DNA from 2 places in the Vibrio eleionomae genome. Region 2 is predicted to be linked to the other one. Evidence: riboswitches for the same ligand, from Rfam matches in the RefSeq annotation. Region 2 holds a riboswitch; the other holds the start of a gene.
The links. Region 2 has a riboswitch for thiamine pyrophosphate ahead of thiD (bifunctional hydroxymethylpyrimidine kinase/phosphomethylpyrimidine kinase). Riboswitches for the same ligand answer to the same signal wherever they lie in the genome.
Positions count from the first base shown of each region.

Region 1: it holds a riboswitch for thiamine pyrophosphate, as region 2 does, so the genes downstream of both, thiC (phosphomethylpyrimidine synthase ThiC) here and thiD (bifunctional hydroxymethylpyrimidine kinase/phosphomethylpyrimidine kinase) in region 2, are expected to answer to the same signal.

Region 1 is NZ_WEKT01000005.1:49,261-55,697, reverse strand. It holds gene crcB (fluoride efflux transporter CrcB) at 410-793, shown strand; TPP riboswitch at 893-991, shown strand; partial or broken gene thiC (phosphomethylpyrimidine synthase ThiC) at 1,102-2,893, shown strand; gene thiE (thiamine phosphate synthase) at 3,033-4,328, shown strand; gene F9817_RS04520 (HesA/MoeB/ThiF family protein) at 4,312-5,145, shown strand; gene thiS (sulfur carrier protein ThiS) at 5,138-5,341, shown strand; gene F9817_RS04510 (thiazole synthase) at 5,345-6,169, shown strand; gene thiH (2-iminoacetate synthase ThiH) at 6,166-6,437, shown strand, end outside.
Region 2 is NZ_WEKT01000042.1:24,774-31,210, forward strand. It holds gene F9817_RS17610 (ABC transporter substrate-binding protein) at 1-1,412, shown strand, start outside; TPP riboswitch at 1,469-1,566, shown strand; gene thiD (bifunctional hydroxymethylpyrimidine kinase/phosphomethylpyrimidine kinase) at 1,672-2,565, shown strand; gene thiM (hydroxyethylthiazole kinase) at 2,562-3,380, shown strand; gene F9817_RS17625 (pirin family protein) at 3,531-4,226, shown strand; gene F9817_RS17630 (6-phospho-beta-glucosidase) at 4,393-5,826, shown strand; gene F9817_RS17635 (LacI family DNA-binding transcriptional regulator) at 5,991-6,437, shown strand, end outside.

The DNA.
Region 1 (6,437 bases), on a different contig from region 2:
CCAGTCAAATATAGAGAGTAGGATTTTCAACTAAGTGGATCCTTAGACCATTAAATTACGGCTCTATAAGAATACTGGGTTTCTTTTATCGTTCGGCTCGATAGATATTATTACCCCTTAGTATGTAACTTGAGCCACTGTGAGACAGAGATTATTTTGTTATAGTTTTCGTTCTTTTTGATTTGGTTTTGAAAGACAAATCTGATCATGCTGAACTTTACTGTCTTATCTACCCGTTATAGCAATTCTACTTTTATTCGGATATAAGTGACTCCTGTAACTTTTTTATTTATCTATTCTTTCAGGTAGGATTAGTGGTAAATGAAAGTGATGATTTTTGTACTTATTTCTTAGCATTGGCGATTTTTTGTTTACAATAGTAAGCAAATATTACTATGTGGATTTCGATATGACTCAAATATCTATTTTGCTGTTTATTGCTATAGGCGGAGCATTTGGCGCTTGCTCTCGTTATTTAATTTCTGAGTGGACCGTTACCATGTTTGGACGAGCATTTCCTTACGGTACTCTATCTGTCAACATTATTGGTTCTTTTATCATGGGAATCTTAATGGCATGTTTTCAGAACGAATGGTTAGCTCCATACCCATGGCGTCAGGTAGTTGGTCTTGGTTTCTTAGGAGCGTTAACTACATTTTCAACGTTCTCTATGGATAACGTCTTGATGATTGAGCAGGGTGCATTCATTAAACTAGGTTTCAATGTGTTGTTGAATGTTCTATTCAGTATCTCAGCGGCTTATGTTGGCTATCAGTGGTTACTGCGTTCTTAAGTTTATTTTAAATAAAATGTTAAATTGAAGGCCTTCTCTCATTTTTGTTGTTCAATGAGAGAAGGCCTTTGTGTATTTAATTCGCTTGCATATAATAAAATTCACTTGTCGGAGTGCCATATGGCTGAGACCGTTAGTTCGGGATCCGTTGAACCTGATCAGGCTAGAACCTGCGAAGGGAACAAGAGAAGACACATCTCAGAAATGCTCTATTACTATTTCTGTCTTATCTTTGATCAATTTAACTGATCGCTCTTGTTGCATATATCCGTCAAGCATTATCCATCTAACTCATTGAGGAAAATGCTATGTCGAGTCGAAAGCAAAGCCGTTTACACGCTAAACAATTTATTCAATCACTATCTAATGAGCCGTTACCTAACTCAGAAAAGTCCTATTTGTTCGGTGGTAACCCCACGATAAAAGTCCCTTTTCGTAAAATATCCTTAAGTAAGACATTACTCGGTGGGAGCAAAGATAACCCTGAGTATCGTGATAATGCCCCTATCTATGTTTATGATACCTCTGGCCCTTATACTGACCCTAATGTAACCATTGATATTTTGTCAGGATTAGAGAGTGTGCGAAGTCAGTGGATAGAACAACGAGATGATACCGAAATATTAGCCAATTCTAAGTCCACCTATACATTAGAACGTTTGGAAGATCGTACACTTAATGACAGCCGCTTCCCTAACCAAACTATAATTCGACGCGCTAAACATTCACACTGTGTTACTCAACTTCATTATGCTCGAAAAGGCATTATTACTCCTGAAATGGAATTTATTGCCATCCGTGAAAATCAACGCTTAGATAATTTGGTTGACCCTCAATTGAGTAAACAACATCCAGGTCAACGCTTTTCTGCTAATACTCCTTCTTATATTACTCCGGAATTTGTTCGCCAAGAGGTCGCTGAAGGACGAGCTATTATTCCCAATAACATCAATCATCCTGAATCCGAACCAATGATAATCGGGCGTAACTTTTTAGTTAAGGTTAACGCTAATATTGGTAATTCCTCAGTGTCATCTTCTATTGAGGAAGAAGTAGAAAAATTAGTGTGGGCGACTCGTTGGGGAGCTGACACTATTATGGATTTATCTACTGGTCGACATATCCATGAAACACGCGAGTGGATTTTACGTAATAGTCCAGTTCCTATTGGCACTGTTCCTATGTATCAGGCTCTAGAAAAGGTAAATGGTATTGCTGAGGATCTGACTTGGGAAGTGATGCGAGACACTTTGATTGAGCAAGCAGAGCAGGGGGTTGATTACTTTACCATTCATTGTGGCGTGTTACTGAGATACGTACCTATGACAGCAAATCGAGTGACTGGAATTGTTTCTCGAGGTGGTTCTATTATCGCTAAATGGTGTTTAGCGCATCACCAAGAAAATTTTCTATACACCCATTTTGAAGAGATTTGCCAAATTTGCGCTGAGTATGACGTTGCTCTTTCTTTAGGTGATGGATTACGCCCTGGCTCGATTGCTGATGCTAATGATGAAGCTCAATTTTCAGAGTTACATACACTAGGTCAGCTAACAAAAATTGCTTGGGAACATGATGTCCAAGTCATGATTGAAGGCCCTGGTCATGTGCCTATGCATATGATTAAAGAGAACATGGATGAGCAGATGGAGCATTGCCATGAAGCTCCATTTTATACTTTAGGCCCTTTAACTACTGATATTGCACCTGGGTATGACCATATTACTTCTGGGATCGGCGCGGCTATGATCGGATGGTTTGGTTGTGCGATGCTTTGTTATGTCACTCCTAAAGAACACTTAGGGTTACCTAATAAAGAGGACGTAAAAACAGGTCTTATTACTTATAAATTGGCTGCCCATGCTGCGGATTTAGCGAAAGGGCATCCAGGAGCGCAGGTTAGAGATAACGCATTATCTCAGGCTCGTTTTGAATTTCGCTGGGAAGACCAGTTTAATTTATCTCTAGATCCTGATACCGCTAGAAAACTTCACGATGAAACCCTACCACAAGAGTCTGGGAAAATTGCTCATTTCTGTTCGATGTGTGGTCCTAAATTTTGTTCGATGAAAATTTCCCAAGAAGTTCGCCAGTATGCAGCTAGCCAATCTCATTCGGTATCAAGTAATCGGATAGATGTGGCTGATGTTACTGGAGGCATGGAAATGATGTCGCAACGATTTATTGATTCAGGTTCTCAGCTCTATCTTGAATCTGATTTAAAGGAGGGAAGGTCATAATGAACATTGATCTTCCTGAGCAGTTGGCTGTTGATGGCCTCGATACTCATATGGTAATGCAACAATTAGAAAAAAATGTGGAGTTTCTGCAGACACTTGGACTTTGTGAACCATCCATAGATATTGAGTATAGAGTTATATCTGGAGACATTATTTCAATCTCTTTCGATGATAAAAACCAAATCCATATTTTGCCAAGTAGGATAAGTAAGAGAGAGAAACAATATGACGTGTCGGGGTCTCTCTTATATCTGTACTATTCTACCGACATTCGTCGTTTAGTATCGGGTGACGCTGCTTATTCGCTGAGCCCATCGTTTTTGCTCAGATCTATCTTTGTTTCTCCGGAAGCTTCTGGATTAGACGCATGGTTTTTAGAAAATAGCACCGAAGGTATAGGAGCCCAATTTTCTAATTTGCCTATCAATATCCGTTATCATTTCTGTTGGCTGCTTACGTTACTCTGTCTGGAATTCACGCTCGAAGATAGTTTGTCATTAGCGCGGGTATTAGGACATGTTTCACGTGAAACATCTTGGCCAGTGAAGAAAGATGATTTTCCTGTACCTGTTGATCTCTGCTTTGCTAAAGAAGGGCAATTCAAAATAAGTTCTATCAGCTCTGATACGTTCTTTCCGGAGATATCCAAAGAGATTGGTTTGTACCCTGTTGTTGATAATACCAAATGGCTGAAAAAGCTTTTGGACTATGGTGTCAAAACGATTCAACTTAGGATTAAGGATAATAGGTCTGAAAGTTTGGAATCAGAAATTATCTCCGCAATATCCCTAGGGAAAGAGTACCAAGCTAATGTCTATATAAACGATCACTGGGAGTTGGCAATAAAGCATCAGGCATTTGGTGTCCATTTAGGTCAGGATGATATTAGTCAGCAAAATATTGATTGCTTAACTAAAGCCAATATTAGGCTTGGAATATCAACTCATGGATATTTTGAAATACTGCGAGCCATCAGATGTAGGCCAAGCTATATCGCGTTAGGGCATGTATTCGCGACAACAACGAAAAGTATGCCATCAAAACCACAGGGGCTGCATAAGCTTGCCGCTTATCTAAGTTTTATTGATTCATCGTCAGTTCGTTCGTTTGGAAGATTACCGACTGTAGCGATAGGTGGTATTCATTTAGATAATGCTCTGGACGTTTATAAAACAGGTGTGGATGGTGTCGCTGTTGTGAGGGCTGCCCATTTCAATCACCAGCAGCTTGAATCGATCGTGACTAAATTCCATGTTTTGGAGAAGAGAGGTAAAGCCAATGTCTTCTCTTACTGATGAACAATTTATTCGCTATAGCAAACATATTTGCTTGCATGAGTGGGGGGAAAAGTCCCAAATTCGTTTACTTGATAGTTCCGTTTTAGTAATCGGGTGTGGTGGTCTAGGTAATCATGTCGCGATCAGTTTAGCGGCGTCTGGCATTGGTCGTTTAGTGTTAGTGGATGATGATCAAGTAGAGCTCAATAATTTACCTAGGCAAATTTCTTTTAACATGGCTCAAGTCGGTGTTGCTAAGGTCGATGCACTTAAAGCAACTATAGAGATCCAAAACGCGGATTGCCGTGTTCGATGTATCAAACGTAGGATGACCGATGAGCAACTAATGTTAGAAGTCACGTTGGCTGATATTGTCATCGATTGTAGTGACAATATGCCGACACGTCAGCAAATTAATCAGTGTTGCTATCGTTGCAAAGTTCCCCTCATTTCGGGAGCAGTAACAGGATGGAAAGGGCAATTCTCTATTTGGGACTACGCACCAAAACAAGCTTGTTACTCCTGCCTATTCCCTGAATCACCTCAAGTTCACACCGCAACTAAAAACTGTGCTGATTTAGGAGTTGTTGCGCCTGTTGTTGGCATCATTGGCTATTACCAAAGCCTAGCTTGTCTTCAGTTACTTACCCATCAGAAAATCAGTTTTTCGACAAATAGGCTATATCGCTTAGATGGCAAGCGAGGAGATTGGAGTGAGTATTCGATTGTTGCTGATCCTCAATGTGCTGTCTGCAGAGAACAAAGAGTCACTGAAGAGGATACTCATATCCGTTTTAAACTAGATAGGCTATCGGGAGGGAAGGAAGATGATTGAAATAGTAATGAATGGAAATCGTTATACCATCGATATTAATTCGACCGTTTTGGATTTGGTGCAGAAACTTGAAATTGAATCACTCTCTATTGCGTTGGCAATTAATTATCAGGTAATACCGAATTCATTATGGTCGAGCGTGACTTTGGAACAAGGTGATTCGGTAACAACATTTAGTGCAGTAGTTGGAGGGTAAACGATGCTTAAAATCGCTGATAAAGTATTTTCTTCGCGTCTTTTTACCGGAACAGGAAAATTTGCTACAACCGAATTGATGTCTGAATCGATTAAGGCGAGTCAATCAGAATTAGTCACCGTCGCACTAAAGAGAGTCGACCCTCAACTAGGTGATAGTGGTAGTCGAAATTTATATCAAACCCTCAAAACATTAGGTGTTAATTTGCTACCAAACACTTCTGGTGCTCGTAGTGCAGAAGAAGCCATTTTTGCGGCGCAGTTAGCGCGTGATTTATTCGCGACAAATTGGATTAAGTTAGAAATTCATCCTGATAGTCGTTACCTGATGCCTGATCCCATCGAAACCCTACAAGCTGCGGAAAGTTTAGTTAAGCAGGGCTTCATTGTTTTACCTTATTGTCACTGTGACCCCGTTATATGTAAACGATTAGAAGAGGTAGGGTGTGCGACTGTAATGCCACTATCTGCTCCTATTGGTAGTAACCAAGGGGTAATCGCTCAGGAGTTTTTACGTATTATCGTTGAACAAGCTAATGTACCCGTCGTTATTGATGCTGGAATTGGGCATCCATCAGATGCAAGCAAAGCGCTTGAATTAGGTGCTGATGCAGTATTGGTGAATACTGCAATCGCAACTGCGAGTAACCCCGTTGAGATGGCTGATGCTTTTCGCTTAGCGGTTTTAGCAGGGAGGAAAGCTTGGAATATTGGTACTAATCAAGCGACGAATTTTGCGCAAGCTAGTAGTCCTATGACCGACTTTTTTAAATCTATAGCACAAGCATCGGTAGGTGAACCTCATAAGTTCGAGGGGGATAACTTATGAGCGGATATTTAAAACAATTCGAACAATTAGATTGGGATGGTTTATCTCTGGATGTGTACAGCCGAAGTGGTAGGCAAGTCGAATTAAGCTTAATCAAGAGCGGTAACGGTATACGATTGACATTTGATGATTTCAAAACGCTAGTGTCACCAGCGGCTTTTGCTTACTTACCACTTATGATTTCTCAATCACAGCAGTTAACTAAGCAACGTTTTGGTCATACGATATCAATGTATATACCTCTTTATTTATCTAACCTCTGTGCTAA
Region 2 (6,437 bases):
AACTTTCAACCAATGGCTACGTATTCAGCCGTTTACAAATCGTTGAATCATTGGTTGCTGTCGATGAAAAGGCCAATCCTGAACCTTTGCTAGCGAAAAGCTGGATGCAAAGTAAAGATGGGTTAACTTGGTCTTTTATGTTGAGACGCAAAGTCACCTTTCATAATGGCACCGAACTGACTCCACATATCGTCGTCAATGATCTTAAGCGCGCGCAGCAACATTCTGGCGTACTTCAACAAGTCCCAATCACCAACATCACCCACGATGATGAGCAGGTGATCATTCGCTTATCACGGCTGTATCGTCCATTACTGTTTGTATTAGCGCACTATTCAACGGCAATTCTTGCACCTGAATCTTTTGATGATAATGGTAACATTACCCAGATAATTGGCACGGGTCCTTACGAGATAACAAACTTGCAGATGCCTAATATTGTTAAGGCTACCGCTTACACCACTTACTGGGGTAAACCTGCGAATATCCCGCAACTCAATTATCTCTCAGGTCATCGCCCTGAAAGTCGTGCTTTACTTGCACAAAGTGGCCAAGCTGATATCGCGTATTCCATTGACCCTGCCAGTATGGAGGCTCTAAAAAACAGTAAAAACCTCCATATGAAAGTGGCGGCTATGCCTCGTACAGTGATGTTAAAACTCAACAACGCCCATCCTTATCTCAATAATGTTAAGGTACGCCACGCACTAAGTTTAGCCATTGACCGACATGAAATAGCCAATAAAGAATTAGGTTTACCGGGCTCGGAAGCTTATCAACTTTTTTCTCCTGCATTAGGCGCATGGCATATCGATGGATTAGAGAACCGACACCGCAATTTAGCAGAGGCTCGCAAACTATTAGCCGACGCTGGATGGCAATTAAATTCGCAAGGCGTACTACAACGAGATGGAAAAACTTTCACTCTCAATTTAGTAACCTACGCAGATAGGCCGGAACTTCCGCTGATTGCCACCGCAATTCAAAACCAATTGAAACAAGTCGGTGTTGTTCTCAAAGTCCAGATTATCGATGCGCAAGTCATTCCAGCGAAACAGAATGATGGCACTCTAGACATGGCATTAATTGCTCGTAATTACGGCATGTTATCCGATCCTCTGCCGATATTACTTAACGACTTTGCCGAGCACACTAATTCTGCATGGGGACCGATGAATTGGTCTTCACCTAAATTGCTGGCTCTATTAAATACACTCACCAGTGAAACGGATAAATTTCAGTACCAGCGGAATGCTCAACTTGCTGCACACTTGTTAGTGAATGAAATGCCGCTTATACCGATTACGTATTACCACCAGATCATCGCAGTAAATAAGAGTTTGCAACACTTTAGGTTTGACCCATTCGAACTTAACTATCGTGTTGCAGAGCTCACCTTAAAATCTCATTAGCACACACATAATACGTAATTATCGATTGCTTAAATAAATGAAGTTGCTAGGATACTTGGTGATAGTCGGGGTGCCTTTAGGCTGAGATCGCAATGCGAGACCCGTTGAACCTGATTCAGTTAATACTGGCGTAGGGAACTATGACTGCGGTAACTCGTATTGGTACCCAAATGATAAGAGTTACTCTCAATCACAAAACCTCTCCTTTGCATAGTTAGTGGTTTTGTTTGTTCCTGATGTCGTGTATTAGGAGCAAACCATGAAACCTAAAACAGACATTTCTTTTATTCCAAATATCCTGACCATAGCAGGCTCAGACAGCAGCGGCGGCGCGGGAATTCAAGCCGATATAAAAAGTATTTCCGCCAATGGTGGATATGCATGCAGCATAATTACCGCTTTAACAGCGCAGAACACGCAAGGTGTGCTGGATATCCTACCTGTGCCGGAAACGCATATTGAACATCAATTAGACGCCGTCTTCCAAGACATCCACATCGATGCCGTCAAAATTGGCATGTTGCCTAACGAGGCAAGTATCGCCATCGTCGCGCAAAAGCTGCGTCAGTATCAAGTCACCAACGTTGTTCTGGACGCCGTTATGGTGGCAACAAGTGGTGACGAATTACTCGCATCTACCGCAGTAAGCACCTTAATAAGAGAACTCTTCCCTCTTGCCACGGTCATCACGCCTAACTGGCATGAAGCTGCGGTCATATCCAAGCAACCGGAACCTAAAACTGACCAGCAATTCGCGGAGTTTTGTCAGAATTTAAGAACACTAGATACCCCGATTTTACTCAAAGGAGGCCACAGTTTTTCTCAACATGATGCCTGTGATGTTCTACTAAATAAGGAGAGTCAGTTTACCTTTCACGGACAACGAATCGATACCAACAATACTCATGGTACGGGATGTACACTCTCCTCGGCGATAGCAACCCACCTAGGACATAAAGAACATTTAGTGAATGCGATTTCACTCAGTAAACACTATATTACTCAGTCATTAAATTATGCTGACCGTCTCTCTGTCGGGCATGGACACGGGCCGGTGAACCACATGTATTTGCATCCTAGCCAACGCTCTATAATGTTCCCCACCAAAAAGCAGAGTCGCGTTACCAAGCCGCGTCATGAGGTACAACTATGATGACTCATGACATTATTACGGCTCTGCACAAAGTACGACAAATACAACCATTAGTGATCAATATGACCAACGATGTGGTGACCAACTACTGTGCGAATGCATTACTCGCTGTCGGCGCCTCCCCTATCATGGCGAACTCACGACACGAAATGGCTGAGTTGATCAGCATGGCCGGCGCGTTAGTGGTCAATATCGGCACACTCAACGAAACGCGCGTCAATCAAATGCATTATGCCATCGAATGTGCCAATCATGCGGGCATCCCTGTGGTACTTGATCCCGTGGGATGCGGAGCGACGAAATATCGAACTCAGGTTAGCCAAACCTTTTGCACGCTTGCTGAAAATCTCATTATTCGCGCGAATGCCTCTGAAATTAAAGCGTTAAGTGGCATGAAAGGGAACACTAAAGGAGTCGATAGCACGGCAGAGTCCACTGACGTCATTGATGCGGGTTATCAACTTTTAAGGCCTGGGGTTTCAGGGATTGTGATTTCCGGCGCCACCGATGTCATTATTAGCCCAACTCAACAGGTTCACCTCTACAACGGCAGCACGCTCATGCCTTATGTAACAGGTACTGGCTGTAGTCTCAGTGCTATGGTGGGTGCATTTGCAGCCGTTGGTGAAACGTCAGGATTCGCTGCCACAGCAATTTGGGGAATCGCAGGGGAAATTACGTCACATAAGGCGCAAGGCCCTGGTAGTTTTGCCGCTTTAATGCTCGATAACGTGTACCAATTGGACAATAATCAGATAAGCAACACATTTAGAGGTGACGTTATAGCTAATAATAGTGCGATGAATCTAGTTTAGATCATCACCGCTGCACACAAAAAGTGAATCATGTGCAGCGGAATTCGTTCAATTTTTTTGATGATTACCAACGAGATTTGCCAATTTTGCATTTTGACAGTTGATTTAAAATAACAAACATCTCTAAAAAATTTGAATGAAGGACACTCCATGATCGAAAAAAGGGCGGCGCAAGAACGAGGGCATGTCGATTTAGGCTGGCTTAATAGTTATCACACCTTTTCCTTTGGCCAATATTACGATCCTCATCATATGGGATTTTCTGCTTTACGCGTGATTAATGATGATACTGTGCAACCTGATCAAGGTTTTCAAACCCACGGTCACCGCAACATGGAAATCATTAGTTTTGTGTTAGAAGGCACTATCGCGCACAAAGACAGTGGCGGCAATATTGAAACGTTGCCACAAGGCGAATTCCAACTGATGTCCGCAGGCCAAGGGATCTACCACAGTGAATTTAATCACTCATCGACGAATCCGTTGCATTTCTTACAAATTTGGATAGAACCCAATCAAACCGACACTCGGCCTAGTTACCAACAAAAACCATTTAATGTTATTCAAGGCTTAACGCCGATTGCCACACCTGATGGACAATACGATTCGTTTACCATCAAACAAGATGCTTCACTGTTCCAATTAGTGCTTGCAGGACAAACGCAGCAGCGCTACGCAATCGCAGAGTCTCGCCGCGTATATGTGCACCTCATCTCTGGATCATTACAAATTAACGACCTGTCTCTCTTACCTGGTGATGGTGCGAAAATTTCTGATATTGACCAAATCGATCTAATTAACGAAGGTAGTGAACAAGTTATCGCTTTAATGTTCGATCTGCCCTAGCCCTCCTCCATAGTAAGTGTCAAACTCTTACTATTTTCAGCTTTGTAACCGGTTACAGAAACCGGTTACAATTTTCTTTTGATTGATCTAGAATAGTCACTATTGATCCTGAGTGAATCGTCATGTTGGTCAGGATCCGTTTATTCATTTCCAATCGAGGAATATTATGTCTACGTTAAGTTTCCCAAGTGATTTTTTATGGGGCGGAGCTGTCGCAGCGCACCAAGTTGAAGGTGGCTGGAATAAAGATGGTAAGGGTCCAAGTATCGTTGATGTTCTAACCAAAGGTGCCCACGGCGTTCCTCGCGTGATTACCGATACCGTTGAAGCCGATCAATTCTATCCAAACCACGAAGCTGTCGACTTTTACGGCCGTTATAAACAAGATATCGCCCTATTTGCGGAAATGGGATTTAAATGTTTTCGTACATCGATTGCGTGGACACGTATTTTCCCCAAAGGTGATGAAGAGACACCAAATGAAGCAGGACTGCAGTTCTATGATGATATGTTCGATGAACTGCTCAAATATGGTATCGAACCTGTTATCACATTTTCTCACTTCGAAATGCCGCATCACTTAGTCAAAGAATACGGCGGTTGGACAAACCGTAAGGTCGTTGATTTCTTTGTGAAATTTGCTGAAGTGGTACTCAAACGCTACCAAAACAAAGTGAAGTATTGGATTACCTTTAACGAAATCAATAACCAAGCCAACTGGAAAGCACCGCTATTTGGTTACTGTAATTCAGGGGTGATTTATCTTGATCACGACAACCCAGAACAGACACTTTACCAAGTCGCTCACCACCAATTTGTTGCCCATGCGAAAGTCGTAAAACTTGGTCACGACATTAATCCAAGCATGCAAATCGGTAGCATGATTCACATGATGCCGCTTTACCCTGCGTCATGTCACCCTGAAGATATGCTTAAAGCACAAGATATGATGCGCAGTAAGTATTTGTTCAGCGATGTTCAGGTACGTGGCTATTACCCAAGCTATCTACTGAAAGATTGGGAACGCAAAGGCATTCATGTACAAATGGAAGAAGGCGATGATGAAATTCTGCGCCAGGGCTGTTCCGATTATCTCGCTATCAGCTACTACATGACCAATATTGTGTCTGCCGAGCCAGTTGAAGGTGATTCGGACAGCTTGTTTGGAGAAAGTCGTCTCAATCCTCACCTTCCAGCTTCCGACTGGGGCTGGCAGGTCGATCCTCAAGGGCTGCGCTTTGCCCTCTCTGAACTTTATGAGCGTTATCAGAAACCAATTTTCATCGTCGAAAATGGTTTAGGTGCTCTAGATAAGGTTGAACAAGACGGCTCAATCAACGACGACTATCGCATCGAGTACCTCGGTGCTCATATTCGTGAAGTAAAAAATGCTATCGCTCTCGACGGGGTTCCTGTGATGGGCTTTACCCCTTGGGGTTGCATCGATTGTGTGTCATTCACAACGGGTGAATATCGCAAACGTTACGGTTTTATCTATGTCGACAAACACGATGATGGCAGCGGCACAATGGAACGTTCGAAGAAGAAAAGTTTCTTCTGGTATCAAAATGTGATTAGTACCAATGGAAATGAGATCTAATTGATTGATGATCCCAGGCAGATTTTAGTGCTATCACCTCGTCGTGATTCTCAATACACATGAATCGCAATGAAAGAGTAAATATCTACTCTTAGTCTCATTGAAAATTGTGGTACTCTCGCCGCCCTTAGACATTTGGGCGGCGTGATCTTAGAGGACATTTCATGGCAACAATCAATGATGTATGCAAAACAACAGGCTTATCTAAAGCGACGGTTTCCCGAGTCATCAATGGAAGCGGACAAGTGAAAGCCGCAACTCGAGAACGAGTGGTTGCCGCAATGAAACAGCTCAACTACCACCCAAGCAGTGTCGCCCAAGCGCTAGCAACCAATATTTCCAATTCTATTGGCTTGATACTCCCCCAATTTCAAAGCAACTATTTCGGCAGCATTTTGTATCATGCTGAGCAAAGTGCCCAAACAGCAAATAAAAAACTATTAGTCGTTAACAGCAAAAACAGTGCTCAAGGGGAAACAGAAGCCGTTGAAACACTTATCTTTCAACGCTGTGATGCAATTTTGCTGTATAGCCGCCATTTAAATGAAGAAGCGTTAGTGAAACTGCAACAGCAAGCTAACGTGCCCTTAATCGTACTCAATCGCCAATTA